DNA from 2 places in the Devosia sp. XGJD_8 genome. Region 1 is predicted to be linked to the other one. Evidence: riboswitches for the same ligand, from Rfam matches in the RefSeq annotation. Region 1 holds a riboswitch; the other holds the start of a gene.
What was found. A riboswitch is a leader RNA that binds a small molecule or an ion and turns the genes downstream of it on or off. The one in region 1 is predicted to bind thiamine pyrophosphate.
Positions count from the first base shown of each region.

Region 2: it holds a riboswitch for thiamine pyrophosphate, as region 1 does, so the genes downstream of both, thiB (thiamine ABC transporter substrate binding subunit) here and ACLI1C_RS03115 (YkoF family thiamine/hydroxymethylpyrimidine-binding protein) in region 1, are expected to answer to the same signal.

Region 1 covers NZ_JBKJHF010000001.1:676,612-683,796, forward strand. The annotation lists gene ACLI1C_RS03100 (ABC transporter substrate-binding protein) at 189-1,205, opposite strand; gene ACLI1C_RS03105 (ABC transporter ATP-binding protein) at 1,219-1,971, opposite strand; gene ACLI1C_RS03110 (ABC transporter permease) at 1,968-2,765, opposite strand; gene ACLI1C_RS03115 (YkoF family thiamine/hydroxymethylpyrimidine-binding protein) at 2,800-3,408, opposite strand; TPP riboswitch at 3,399-3,512, opposite strand; gene ACLI1C_RS03120 (Lrp/AsnC family transcriptional regulator) at 3,556-4,023, opposite strand; gene ACLI1C_RS03125 (D-amino acid dehydrogenase) at 4,240-5,490, shown strand; gene pcaQ (pca operon transcription factor PcaQ) at 5,497-6,420, opposite strand; gene pcaD (3-oxoadipate enol-lactonase) at 6,576-7,185, shown strand, end outside.
Region 2 covers NZ_JBKJHF010000002.1:578,794-585,978, reverse strand. The annotation lists gene ACLI1C_RS18345 (DUF1134 domain-containing protein) at 1-287, shown strand, start outside; gene ACLI1C_RS18340 (hypothetical protein) at 479-1,426, shown strand; gene ACLI1C_RS18335 (DUF6476 family protein) at 1,455-1,805, opposite strand; gene ACLI1C_RS18330 (RluA family pseudouridine synthase) at 1,804-2,832, shown strand; gene rpoH (RNA polymerase sigma factor RpoH) at 3,040-3,909, shown strand; gene ACLI1C_RS18320 (thiamine diphosphokinase) at 4,434-5,096, opposite strand; TPP riboswitch at 5,159-5,257, shown strand; gene thiB (thiamine ABC transporter substrate binding subunit) at 5,326-6,333, shown strand; gene ACLI1C_RS18310 (hypothetical protein) at 6,503-7,185, shown strand, end outside.

The sequences.
Region 1 (7,185 bases):
TCAGCGCCTATGGTTCCGGTGATGCATGAAACGTGCCAAAGCGAAAAGCTTGCGTTTCTGATGTGGGGGCAATGGGTTACGGATTCCTGGCAGGGCGATGTGACGTCACCGCCTTGCACCATAAGCGTTCAGGCTGCATCAATATTGAGCATTGAGCAAACATGCCCGAGATTGGCGCAAAGGCTCGCCTAATGCGCGGTGGCGCCTGTTTCCGACAGGTACTGATTGGAGTAGTAGCTGGAAAAGTCTGGACGCTCGGCCAGCACCTTGCCGTCGCCATCACGCAGAATTTCGGCCGCCATCAGATAGTCGCCGATCGCTTCGATCTTCTCTGCCTGGATCGTTCCGACAGCGCCATCGCTGCCCCGAAGGTAGTGACCGTCGATCAGCGCCTGCAGCGACGCGCGGACAAAGGCGCGGTCCGTAAGGCTGTCACTGTTGGCGGCCATCAAGATGTCGGTTGCCTCATCAGGATTGGCGACGGCGAAGGCATAACCGCGTTGCACGGCCTGGATGAAGGCGCTGGCGGTTTCGGGATTGGCATCGAGATAGGCCTGGCTCGAACCGATGAAATTGGTGTGCTGGTCCGGCACCCCATAGTCGGCATAGCGGAAGGCTCGCTGCGGCACGCCATCCAGTTCGGCCTTGACGCCTTCCCAGGTGTAGACCTCAAGAGTGAAATCGACCGCGCCATTGGCGAGCGCCTCATAAGCCGAGGTACCCAGCGTAACTGTCTCGAACTGACCAGTGCCGCCATCGTGGCGGATGATGGTCTCGATTAGCGCATTTTCCCAGGCGCTGCCGAAACCGCCATAGGTGAGGCCGTCGAGGTCCCGCGGAGTCTGAATGTCGCTGCGGTCCGCGTTGAAGACCAGCCGGCCGGTCTCGGTCTGCACTAGGGCATAAGTGGCCACGAGGTCCCCCCCCGCGGTCCGCTGCAGGAACAGGCTCAGCGACCCCAGAATGCCGAAATCTGCCACGCGGTTGGCGACCAGCGTACTGGCCGACGTATCGCTATAGGGCAGGATTTCGACGGTGAGGCCTGCTTCGGCAAAGAACCCCTGGGCCTCTGCCACATAGAGACCGATGTGATTGGTATTCGGTGTCCAGTCCAGCGCGATCGTCACCGTGTCGGACTGGGCAAAGCTTGGGGTGAGAAGTGCGCCAGCGACGGCGGCGGCGATGAATAGGCGGCGGTTGAGCATGTGTTTTGGTCCTTCAGTCCGGGCGTTGGTTGAGCAGGGTGTCCAGCAGGCGCGCCTCGATGGCGCTGGCCTCGGGCGATGTCAGGTCGGTGCGAGGGCGGGGCAGGGGCACCGCGATTTCGGTGAGCATCCGGGCGGGCCTGCCCGTCAGCACATAGATGCGGTCGGACAGGAACACGGCCTCACGCACGTCATGGGTGATGAGCAGGGCCGTCCAGCTGTGCTGCTGCCACATCGCTTGCAGCCAGCACTGCATGCTGGCGCGGGTCAGCGCGTCGAGAGCGCCGAACGGCTCGTCAAGCAGCAGCATTTCGCGCTGCTGCACCACGGTCCTGAGCAGGGCTGCGCGCTGGCGCATGCCGCCCGACAACTGCGCCGGATAGTGCTGTTCAAACCCCGCAAGGCCGAACTCGGCGAAGAGTGGCTGGACGCGTTTGCGGGCAGCGGCGCGTGCCAGTCCCTGCACCTCCAGGCCTAGCGTCGTGTTGTCGAGGACCCGCCGCCACGGCATCAGCGCATCATGCTGCGGCATGAAGGCAAAGGGGCTGGGTCGCGTCGTCAGCGGCTGGCCGTTGAAGCGGATCGTTCCGGCATCGGCTTCGGTTGCGCCAGTCAGGATTTTGAAGAGCGTCGACTTACCGGCGCCGGACGGTCCGAGAAGCGAAACGAACTCGCCCCGGCGTACCGTCAGCGAAATGTCTCCCAGCACGTCCAGGTCACCGAAGCGTTTGCGTAGATTGCGGAGCTGCAGCCTGTACCCGGTCATGGCGAACGCCTCTCGAGGCGATCCCACGGCATGACGAGGCGCTGGACCAGCACGACGATGCCGAACAGCATCAACGTCAGGGCAGAACTCACCAAGACGGCAGCCAACACCAGATCCGGCCGGAAATTGTTCTTGGCGTTGAGGATGTAGATCCCCAGCCCTTTGGCTGCGCCGGCATATTCGGCGAAGATCGCCCCGACCACCGCATAGGTGATCGAGATACGGATGCCGGCAAAGAAATAGGGCAGGGAGGAGGGCAGTCGCGCCAGCAGGAAAACGCGCAGCCGCCCCGCCCCCATCGAAGCCAGCAGCGCTTCGATATCCCGGTCGGTAGCCGCATAGCCCTGAACCAGCGCCACCAGCATCGGGAAGAACGTGACCAGCGCGACCAGCCCGATTTTGGGCCCCAGTCCGAAACCGAACCAGAGCACGACCAGCGGGGCAATGGCGACCAGCGGCAGTGTCTGGCTGATGATCAACACCGGGAACAGGCCCCGCCGAATGGGTGGGATGAAGTCCACCAGCACGGAGAAGGCGAAGGCCGCCAGTAGCGAATAGACAAAGCCAAGGGTCGTCGCGGCCAGAGTTGGCAACATATTGTCGAGCAGCGCCAGCCGGTGTTCCCAGGCCTGCGTTACAACCCGAGACGGCGCGGGCAGCGTCGTCGGTGAGATACCGGAGAACAGTGCATAGACTTCCCAGGCCAGCACCACTGCGCCGAGCGCCAGCGCGGCCGGAGCGGCTCGCAACAGTGCGGACGTGACAAGCCGCATGGATAATTTGACGATGGACATGTCGGTACCTGCGAAAGACGGAGACAGACGCGGCCTAGCGCGGCGTCGGGCTGTTCGCGGATACCGTCAGGTCGATGGTGACATGGCCGGCCGGGGGTCCGAACTGGCAGAAGGCCGCTTCGAGTGCGGCGAACACTGGTGCGGCGTCGCCTGCCAGCCTTGTGCAGAAGTTCTTGGCGCGGTCGAACACGCCGGACTGCTTGAGAAAGTCGATACAGCCGTAAATTTCGTCCATGTGATCGTCGGTGCCCATCACATAGAGCGAGAACTGCGCCGCAATCGGCGTCCCGGTATTGATGGCCGCCGCAACGGATGCCAGCGACTCTGCCTTGCGTTGCTCCAGGTTCTCTCGCGGTCCATCGAAGCGAACCGAAGCGCAGATCGCATCGTCCGGCTCGCCGGGACACCCGCGGGAGATGGTGGCCGAGAGCACGCAATGTGCACCCCCACCCGCCGCTGCCACAAACAGGTCGCGCATGGCCGGGAACAGGGTATCGGGTGGGCCCACCAGGAGCGTCGAGATGTCGTCGGTCTCGATCCGCAGCTGGTTTCGGTAGGGGTCGAGCGCGCCCAATGCGCCCGTGATGACGCCGACGAAATCGCCGGTCATTGGGTAAAGGGAAATCTGTGCGCCAGAAAACATCGCCCGCCTCGCTCCGCTGGTATTACCCAGATCAGCTAATAGGGTTTGAAGGCATGTCGCCCGCGTCTCAGCCCCGGCAATACGGAGCACCCCTGTGGATGGCTGCGAACATATAGATCGGGATCTGTCTGGCAAGCCCCTATTTGCCTATCGACGCGCCTTGGTCGGTACGGCATGGGCCATGACATTGCGGATCGCAAAGCTGGATTGAATGCGGGAGACCCCGGGCAGGCGGGACAGCACCTCGGTGTGCAGTCGCTCATAGTCAGCCATGCTCTTGGCTTCCAGCCGCAGCAGATAGTCGGTCATCCCACCCATCAGGTAGCATTCACGGACCTCGGGGCATCGCCTTACGGCGGCCTCGAAGCTCCGCAGCAGGTCGTCGGTCTGCCGCTCCAGTGAAATTTGCACGATGACGACAGTGGCGGGCTCGCTGCTGTCCGTCGCTATGATGGCAGCATAGCCGCGAATGACCCCGCTTTCCTCCAGGGCATGCAACCGGCGCAGGCAGGCGGAGGGCGACAACCCCACCGATTGGGCGAGCTTTGCATTGCTCATGCGGCCGTCACTGCGCAACAGAGCCAGCAACTTCGTATCGATCGCATCGAGGTGCATGCAGCTTCGTTCCGAAACTTGAAATATTATTGCGACAGGACGTTCTCATAGCAATTTTCGTGCAAAAATGGAGAGAAAATTCCGCCGATTGTTCGATATGGTCGTCTGATTGAGCGCAGGCGGCGACACGGGCATGTTTACCGGACCTCATCACGGTTCGCCGGGACCGGCCCGACCGTCCCGCCGCCAGCATGTCAGCCAGCCGGAGGCAGCAGCATGAAGATCATCATCCTTGGCGGCGGTGTCATTGGCGTCACCTCGGCCTACTACCTGGCAAAGGCAGGCCATGAGGTGGAGGTGATCGAGCGGCAGCCGGGCGTGGCGCTGGAAACCAGCTTTGCCAATGCCGGCGAAATCTCACCCGGCTATGCGTCGCCCTGGGCCGGGCCGGGCATTCCGCAAAAAGCCGTCAAATGGCTGATGATGCGGCATCCCCCGCTGATCGTGCGTCCGCTGCCGGATCCTTATCTGGTCCGCTGGGTGCTGCAGATGCTGACCAATTGCACAGCATCGCGCTACGCTATCAACAAGGCGCGGATGGTTCGCGTTGCCGAATACAGCCGGGATGTGCTCAAGGCCCTCCGTGCCGAAACGGGCATCGCCTATGACGAGCGTAGCCAGGGAACGCTGCAGCTGTTTCGTACGCAAAAGCAGGTGGACGGCGCCCACAAGGACATCGAGGTGCTCGAGCAATATGGCGTGACCTATGAGGCGCTGGATCGGGCCGGCTGCATTGCCGCCGAACCGGGCCTGGCCGGATCTGAGGCCAATATCGCAGGCGGGCTGCGCCTGCCCGGTGACGAAACTGGTGACTGCCACATCTTCACCACCCGCCTGGCGGCCATGGCTGCCGATCTGGGAGTGGTGTTCCGCTACGGTACAAGCATCGAAGGTTTTGATGTTTCGGGTGACGTAGTGACCGGGCTGCGCACCAGCGCTGGCACCATCACGGGCGATCGCTACGTGCTGGCGCTCGGCAGTTTCAGTCCGCTGCTGGCCCGGCAGGTCGGCATTGATCTGCCGATCTATCCGGTCAAGGGTTACTCGATCACCGCGCCGATCAGCGACGGCAGCGTGGCGCCGGTTTCCACCGTGCTCGATGAGACCTACAAGATCGCGGTAACCCGGCTGGGCGACCGCATTCGCGTCGGGGGCATGGCGGAATTGTCCGGCTATAACAGCGACCTGCCACCGCGCCGGCGAGCGACGCTGGCCCATTGCGTGAACGAGCTCTTTCCCGGCGCGGGCGACACCAAAAGCGCCAGCTACTGGACCGGCCTGCGTCCAATGACGCCCGACGGCACGCCGATCATTGGCGCCTCCAGGCTGAGCAACCTTTTCATCAACAGCGGACACGGGACGCTGGGCTGGACCATGGCCTGCGGCTCGGCACGGATCATTGCCGATCTCGTATCGGGTGCGAAGCCGGATATCGACATTTCCGACCTCGACCACACGCGCTACTGAGGCGGGTCAGCGCAGGCGCGCGGCGACGTCACGGGCAGCCTGCATCAGGCTCAGCGCCGCCAGCGTCTGTGTCGTGTCGGTGCGGGTGGTCAGGCCCACCGGTCCCACCGTTTCGTCCGTATCGACGGGCAGCAGCGCCAGACGACCATCGGCGATATCCTCTGCCACCACGCCCTCCGAAATCAGCCAGACGGCGTCGGTCTGCCGGATATAGGAGCGTCCGAAGGCGTTGGAGACGGTCTCCACTTCGTCGCGCAGATTGGTCACGCCATGGGACAGGAGCATGCGGTCCACCAGCCTGCGGATCACCGAGTCCGGCGTCGGCATCAACGTCTGGTAAGGCTCGATCATGCCCAGGTTGAACTGGCGTTCTGCCAGTAGTGGATGGTCGGGACGCACCACCATGACGACGCGTTCGGAGTAGAGGTGTTCGAAGGAAAAGCCGAGCATGGCCTCGGGCTCTGCCATGCGACCGATCACCAGGTCGACATCGCCCGTGCGAAGCAGGGACAGCAGGTAGGCGTTCGGGCCCGTTATGATGCGCGTGCGGGCACCGGGATCGTCGCTGGTGAATTGGCGGACCGCGCCGGGCAGGATGCGCGCCGACACTGTCGGCAGGGCTCCCACCTTGACCACTGTCGCCTCATGCGAGCCGCGAGCGGCATCAATCCCCTGTCGCAGCGCTGCAAGGCTTGTACCCGCATAGCGATAGAACACCTCCCCGAAAGGCGTCAGAAACAGACTGCGTCGGCTCCGGTCGAACAGTGGAGCGCCCAGCAGCTCTTCCAGCTCATGAATGGTCTTGGAGGCGGCGGGCTGGCTGATATTGAGTGCGTCTGCGGCATTGACCACGCTTTTGAGACGCGCCACCTCCAGAAAGCAGCTCAGATGGCGCAGTTTGATACGCGGATCGATGGCACGCTTCGCCATGTTCTCAGTGCCTCCAGTTATGGGTTGGCCGCATTCCGCCCGAAAATCGTCCAGTAGCCGATCGAACTATAATCCGGGGGTTATCCTCTGGTCCGAACTAATCATTTTACTTGCTCCCCGTCACCGCCTTTAATCCTCCCGAAGCGAGGGGAATAATGGCTTTTGCCCGGATCAACGACGTACTGCTGCACTATCGCCTGCAGGGACCTGTTGGCGCGCCCGTGCTGGCGCTGTCCAACTCCCTGGGCACCGACGCACGTATCTGGGACGCGGTGATTGCCCTGTTGGAGGGGCGCTATCGCATCCTGTCCTACGACAAGCGCGGCCACGGTCTCAGCGACGCGCCCGGGGGCGACTATACGATTGACGATCATGTCGACGATCTTGCCGGCCTGTTTGACCATCTCGGCATGGATCGACTGGCACTGGCGGGCATCTCGGTCGGTGGGCTCATCGGACAGAGCTTTGCGCTCCGCTACCCGGAACGGCTGGCCGGGCTGATCCTCTGCGACACTGCACCCAAAGTTGGCGACGACGCCATGTGGAATGGCAGGATGGAAGCCGTGCGCCGCGATGGCATGGCCTCGATTGCCGGAGCCGTTATGGTTCGCTGGTTCACCGAAGCATTCCGTCGCGACCGAGCGGACGAGCTGGCTGGCTGGCAGAACATGTTCGAGCGCATGCCTGTCCAGGGCTATGCCGGCACTTGCGCAGCCCTGCGCGATGCCGACCTGCGCGATGCGATTGACGCCATCGCCGTGCCCA
Region 2 (7,185 bases), on a different contig from region 1:
CGGGCGAGTTCAGCGTCTTCTGGCAGGGCCCCTCGATCGGCTTCGATATTGGCGGCGACGGCTCCAAGGTCATGGTCCTGGTCTACAATCTCAACCAGATCCAGGACGTGCTGGGTCGCTTTGCCGGCGTCGATGGCTCGGCCTATGTGCTGGGCGGCTTCGGCATGACGGTGCTCAAGCGCTCCAACGTCGTCATGGTCCCCATCCGCTCCGGCGTCGGCGCCCGCCTCGGCCTCAATATCGGCTACCTCAAGTTCACCAACGAACCCACCTGGAACCCCTTCTGATCCAGCCGCAAACGCGCGGCTGCAGCTGGCAGCAGGCCTGATCACGCTTGTGCAAGCGCCCCAGTCTGGCCCGTGACGGAACGCTCGCGACCCGTTAGGGTTAGTCACTGGCAAATGTGGCATCAGCCGCGCTGAGCTGTCAGAATGCAATTGCTCGTATCGCGTGCTGATGCGGTGCCGGAGTTTGGCCGATGGTCATCGAGAACATCCTCTATTTCGCGCTGGGCCTGCTCGTGGCCGGCCTGGTCTCGCTGATCATCCTGCCGGCGGTGTGGAAGCGCGCCGTGCGTCTCACCAAGCGCCGCATAGAGGCTGCCACCCCCATCACAATGGCCGAGTTCCGCGCTGACAAGGATCAGCTCCGGGCCGAATTCGCGCTGTCGACCCGCCGGCTGGAGGTCCATGTCGAGACCCTGCGCCAGCGCCTTGCCGAACAGCTTGGCGAGGTCAATCAGGCGCGCAGCGATCTCGGCCTGCTCAAGGCCGAGCGCGAAAAGAACGCGGCCATCATCAGCGAGCTCGAGGCGCGCGAGGCCGAGCTGCGTACCCGCCTGGCCGAACTCGAGCGCGAGGGCACCGATCTGGCGCAGCGGCTGCGCATGCGCGACCGCGAATTCGAGGCTCGCAATGAGGAGCTGGAAAAGCTCCGCGACGCTCTGGCCGGTCGCACCGACGAGAAGGTGGCCGATGCCGAAAACCTGGTCATTGCCGAAGCCCGCATTGCCAGCGCCGAGAACCGCCTCAATGCCCTGCTGGCCGAAACCAGCCCTGTAGTGGACGCGGCCGACCAGTCCCTGGCCGATCGTCTCAACCTGGAAGACGACGTCGAGACGCTCCGCAAGCAGGTGCTGGACGTCGAAAATACCATCCTGTCCGATTGGGACACCGAGCGGGTCGACGAAACCGCGCTGCGCGAAAAGCTCAACGACATTGCCGCAAATGTCAGCCGGCTCGTCTACGCGGTCGATACCGAAACCCCGGCGCCCAGCGCCGAGCCGGAAAGCCTCTTTGATCGCGTGCAACGCTTCGCCGCCGATGACGAGGCCAGCGACGCCCTCCCCATCGATCCGCCACCCCGCGACCGCCGCGCCTCGGTTTCCGACCGCATGACGGCTCTGCGCGAGATTCAGAGCCGCTAGCCCTCCCAGTAGAGGAGGCCGGGTGGGGCTACTGCCCGATCACCACTTGCCGCGTCATCTCGCCCGTCGTCTGGTCGAACAGCGCCAGCGTGGTAACGCCGTCCAGCACATAGGTGACATTGATCGCCCCCTCGCTGAGTTGCGCCGAGACCACTTCGGCCCCGGCGGGCAGCGCAACCGCCTCCGCCACCACTGGCGGCGGGGCGTCGCGCATCACGCGATAGACAAGGGCGATGCCAATCGCCATAAAGCCCAGCAACAGGATGCCGATCGATATCCCGAACGACCGGCGCGCCTTGCTGAACATGGCCAGCGCCTCGGGGGACAGCGGGGCATCCGCCTTGGGGCCGTCTGGCCCAGTCTCGTAAGGATCGCTCATGGCCGAAAATACCGCTGAAGAGTTTGAGGGCGACGAAGTCGAGGTCGTTGTCGATGCCGACATGGCCGGCGGCAGGCTGGATGCCTCGCTGGCCAAGGTGCACACCGTGCTCAGCCGCAACCGCATCAAGGATCTGATCCTGGGCGGCGCCGTCACGATAAACGGGGCAACCGTCAGCGAGCCCAAATACCGGCTTAACGCGGGCGAGACAATCGTCCTTCTTGCCCCACCCCCAGAAGACGCCGAACCGCATCCGGAGAATATCCCGCTCGACATCCTTTACGAGGATGACCAGCTCATCGTCATCAACAAGCCCGTCGGCATGGTGGTCCACCCCGCTCCCGGTTCGCCAGATGGCACGCTGGTCAATGCTCTGCTCTTCCATTGTGGCGATAGCCTGCAGGGCATTGGCGGCGTCAAGCGCCCCGGCATAGTGCACCGGCTCGATCGCGACACGTCCGGCGTCATGGTAGCGGCCAAGACCGAGCGGGCGCATCGGCACCTGTCCGACCAGTTCGCCGACCACGGCCGCACCGGGCCGCTGCACCGCGCCTATATCGCCTATGTCTGGGGCTCGACCGAAACCGCCAAGGGCACGATCGACGCTCCGCTCGGCCGCGACCAGAACAATCGCCTCAAGCAGACCGTGCGCCAGGATGGCCGCGAAGCGATCACCCACTATTTCGTCGAGGCGCGTTTTGGCGATCCGGGCTGGGACATTACCCGCGTGCAATGCCACCTTGAAACCGGCCGCACCCACCAGATCCGCGTCCACATGGCCCATATCGGCCATCCGCTGGTGGCCGACAGCGTCTATGCCTCGGGCTATGCCACCAAGATCAACAAGCTGCCACCCGACGTTGCGGCGCCCATCCAGGCGCTCGGCCGGCAGGCCCTCCACGCCGCCGAACTGGGCTTCGAGCATCCGGTGACCAAGGAAGAACTGTTCTTCGAGGCGCCACTCCCGCCCGATCTGCAGGCGCTGGACGATGTCCTGCAGGACTATGACAAGGCCTTTGCGCGCTAGAACAGATTGAGGGCAAACTGCAATCTTCGCGCAAGGTTGGTCGCCCATAGTGCAACCCATGGGCGACAGCGACGTTTGCAAGGGTTGACCTCTTACAAAAGACAAAATGTCGCCTATATATCCATCGTAGTCTGACGATGGTCCGAAAGGGCATCGCGGACTCATGTCCGCCCGCGTCATGCGGGGGAGCCAGAAAGGGGTGCGCATATGGCCCAGACAAATCTTCCCGTCCTCTCCACCGAAGGGGGCTTGAGCCGCTATCTTCAGGAGATCCGCAAGTTTCCCATGCTGGAGCCGGATGAAGAATACATGCTGGCCAAGCGCTACAAGGAACACGCCGATCCCGGTGCCGCACAGAAGCTGATTACCAGCCACCTGCGTCTCGTGGCCAAGATCGCCATGGGCTATCGCGGCTATGGCCTGCCCATCTCCGAGGTGATTTCGGAAGGCAATGTCGGCCTGATGCATGCCGTCAAGCGCTTCGAGCCCGAAAAGGGCTTCCGCCTGGCCACCTACGCCATGTGGTGGATCCGCGCCGCCATTCAGGAATATGTCCTGCGCAGCTGGAGCCTGGTCAAGATCGGCACCACCGCCGCCCAGAAGCGTCTGTTCTTCAACCTGCGCAAGGTAAAGGGTCAGATCGCCGCGCTGGAAGACGGTGCGCTGCATCCCGACCAGATCAAGCAGATCGCCACCACCCTCAAGGTCACCGAGGACGACGTGGTGTCGATGAATGCCCGTCTCTCGGGTGACGCCTCGCTGAACTCGCCGATGCGAGCCGACGAAGGCTCGTCCGAATGGCAGGATTGGCTGGTCGACGACACCCCGAGCCAGGAAACCAGCCTGGGCGAAAGCCAGGAATTTTCCGAGCGCATGGGGCTGCTCAACAATGCCATGGACGTGCTCAACGAGCGCGAACGCGCCATCTTCCAGGCCCGCCGCCTGCAGGATAATCCCGCGACGCTCGAAGAGCTGGCCCAGCAATATGACGTCAGCCGCGAACGCATCCGCCAGATCGAGGTCCGCGCCTTCGAAAAGGTCCAGGACGCCGTCAAGGAAGCCGCCGCGGCCCACTGAGCCAGGCAAGGAATGTACAAAGGCGGGCAGCAATGCCCGCCTTTTTGTTTTGTCTGTCTAACGGACAACGCCTGCCTCAGTCGTCCTTCCCTCCCCCTTTGAGGGGAGGGGCTTGGCTCCTGGCCCCCACCCACAGATCGTCACCCTCGGGCTTGACCCGAGGGCTCTTCACTTGCCGAACGTCGTTAAGTGCAGTCCCCTCGGGTCAAGCCCGAGGGTGACGACCGTGATTGCTGGGGTGTGCGGCGGCCGGCACCAACTTATCCCCCTCGCCAAAACCCATGCCATAATCTCCCCATCACTCCGCATGGGCGGCCTGCAGGCGAACAGTGGCTGGGGTGAGCCGGGCGCGGGCTTTGCCTCTCGCGCAGGTTCGAGACCTGGCCGCAGCATGGCGAGCGATCATGCTGCGCGATAACCGGGACTGTTCCAAAAACCGGCGCCCCGAGGCGGCTAACGTCTCGTTTTTAAATTTCCAGAGGCGATAGCCGCCTCGGGGTCCGTCTCTTCAATGATAACCGCGTTCAGGCGGCGCTTTGGCACGCCTCGATCATGTCCCAGAGCCGTTCCTTGCCCAGGATCAGCAGCCAGGGCGTCTCATCCTCCGGCACGATCTCGATGCGCCCACCTGTCCCCTCATTGGAGGTCCCGATCAGCCCGCCGGGCTCCAGCATCAGCCCATCCATCGGATAGAACAGCCCCCTCGATCGCATGAAGCGGATTGGCAGCAGCGGATGGATCGATACCCGCTCCCGCGCCGCTGCCTCGAAGGCGATCGGCCCCACCACGGCCAGGGCCACATCCACCTCGTCCACCAGCAGCAGCTTGCGGGTCGGCGCATATTCGAGCACCGCGCTCAGCGCCGCCAGCGTATGGTCGAGCCGCTTGCCGGTCATGCCCAGCGCCAGCGTCACCGGCGCCCGGGTCGAATAGAGCGACTTCTGGAAATCGGTGGTGAGCTGCTCGGCAATATGGATGACCCGGCTCCGCGCCTCCCATTCCGAGCGGTCGGCAAGCGAATCGAGGTCCCCGATGATGGCGGCTGGCAGCAGGCCCGCATCGCCGATCGCATCGGCACCGCCGTCGGCGCCCACCAGGGCGATCCCCCGCGCCGCCAGCTCCACCAGCAGGGCGGGGTCCACGGCGCCGCCGCCGACAATGGCAATGGGGCGATCGAATACGACCATCGGCGCATCCGCAGCCGGCACGGAAGTGTCTTGCACTGTCACAAAGCTCTCATTAAGTGTGAGGCGTCTCGCTGGGGTGTTCCGGAAGTCTCCGGAGCTGAGAATTACCCATTGAACCTGAACCAGGTCATGCTGGCGGAGGAAGCTCGAGATGGCAAGGGCATCTCGCCGCCCTCACCATTGACACCCCCTTCACTCATGGCCGTGACACCATTGAAGGGAATGACCCATGGTCAAATTCACCCGTCTGGCGCTTGCGGTCCTCACCGGACTGTTCGCCACGCCCACGCTCGCCGAAGAGGTGCCGATCCTCAAGATCTACACCTATGACAGCTTCGCTGCCGAATGGGGCCCCGGCCCCGGCCTCAAGGCCGGCTTCGAAGCCATCTGCGGCGGCTGCATCGTCGAGTGGGTCGCCACCGACAGCTCCATCGGCGCCCTGCGTCGCGTCCAGCTCGAGGGCGAAACGACCGAAGCCGACCTCATCGTCGGCCTCGATACAGCCATTGCCGGCGAGGCTCGCGCCACCGGCCTCTTCGCTGACCACAGCCTCGACCTTGCCGCGCTCACCCTTCCCGAGCCATGGACCGACGCGCAGTTCGTGCCCTTCGACTACGCCCATTTCGCCTTCGTCTACGACACCGACAGCGTCACCACGCCGCCCAAATCCTTCGAAGAGCTCATCGCCCTGCCCGCCGACTTCAAGATCGTGGTGCAGGACCCGCGCTCGGCCACGCCGGGCCTCGGCCTCGTTCTGTGGATCCGCGCCGCCTATGGTGACCGCGCCCCCGAAATCTGGGCCGGCCTCAAGCCGCATATCCTCACCGTCACCCGCGAATGGAGCGAGAGCTACAACCTCTTCCTCGAAGGCGAAGCCGACATGGCCCTGAGCTACTCGACCTCGCCCGCCTACCACATCAGCGCTGAAGGCGATGACACCATCCACGCTGCCCTGTTCGAAGAGGGTCATCTGGCCCAGACCGAAGTGGCCGGCATTCTCAAATCCTCCGACAAGCAGGAACTGGCCAGGGAGTTCCTCGCCTACCTCGCCTCCGCCGAGGGCCAGAAGGTGATCCCCACCACCAATTGGATGTTCCCCGTCATCGACCTGGGCGCCGACCTCGACCCGGCCTTCGCCACCCTGCCGCAGCCAGCCAGGACCCTGACGCTGACCGACGCCGAAATCGAAGCCAACAGCCAGGCCTGGATCGACGAAATGCTGGCAGCGGTCCAGTAGGCACTGAAGTGACCACAAGCACGGAGCAGCACCTCCCCCTTGATGGGCTCCGACCCGTCCCGCAGGGCAAATCGCTCCAGTGGAGCGATTTGAGGAGAGGAGGCTGGGAGGGGGTGACGGCCAGGCACGATGCCTTGGCTTGGCCCCTCCCGGGGATCGGTCGAGATCAATGCTGACCCTACCCCACCGGCCCTTGCGCATCGGGGCTGCCATCACCCTGGCCGCCGCCATCGCCACCCTGGTTGCCCTCGTCCTCTGGGCCATCCTGGCGGCCACCACCGGCGCCGAGGGGAACGCCTCGCGCATCGACATCCCGCACCTGCTGCGCATGACCTCGATCCAGGCCGGCCTGACCACCGTACTTTCCCTCGCGGTCGGCACCGCGCTCGCCTGGTCGCTCAATCGACTGCGCTTTCCCGGTCGGGACCTCGTGGTCGGCCTCTTCGCCTCGGCCATTGTCACCCCCGGCATGGTCGTCGCCTTCGGCCTTCTCTCCATCTGGGGCCGCAATGGCTGGATCAACCAGTTGAGCGAGGCCCTGTTCGGCGTCTCCATCGGCAATCCGGCCTTCGGCCTCTCGGGCATCCTCTTCGCCCATGTCATCCTTGATGGCGCCTTCGCCGCCCGCATCCTGCTGGCCCGGCTCGACGCAATTCCCGCCGCCCGTCTCAAGACCGGCCAGTCGCTCGGCCTCACGGCCTGGCAGCGCTTCGCCATCATCGATTGGCCTACCCTGCGGGGGACCATGCCCGGCCTTGCGGCCATCATCTTCCTGCTGGCCTTCACCAGCTTCCCCATCGTGCTGCTGCTGGGCGGCGGCCCGGCCAACCAGACGCTTGAAGTCGCCATCTA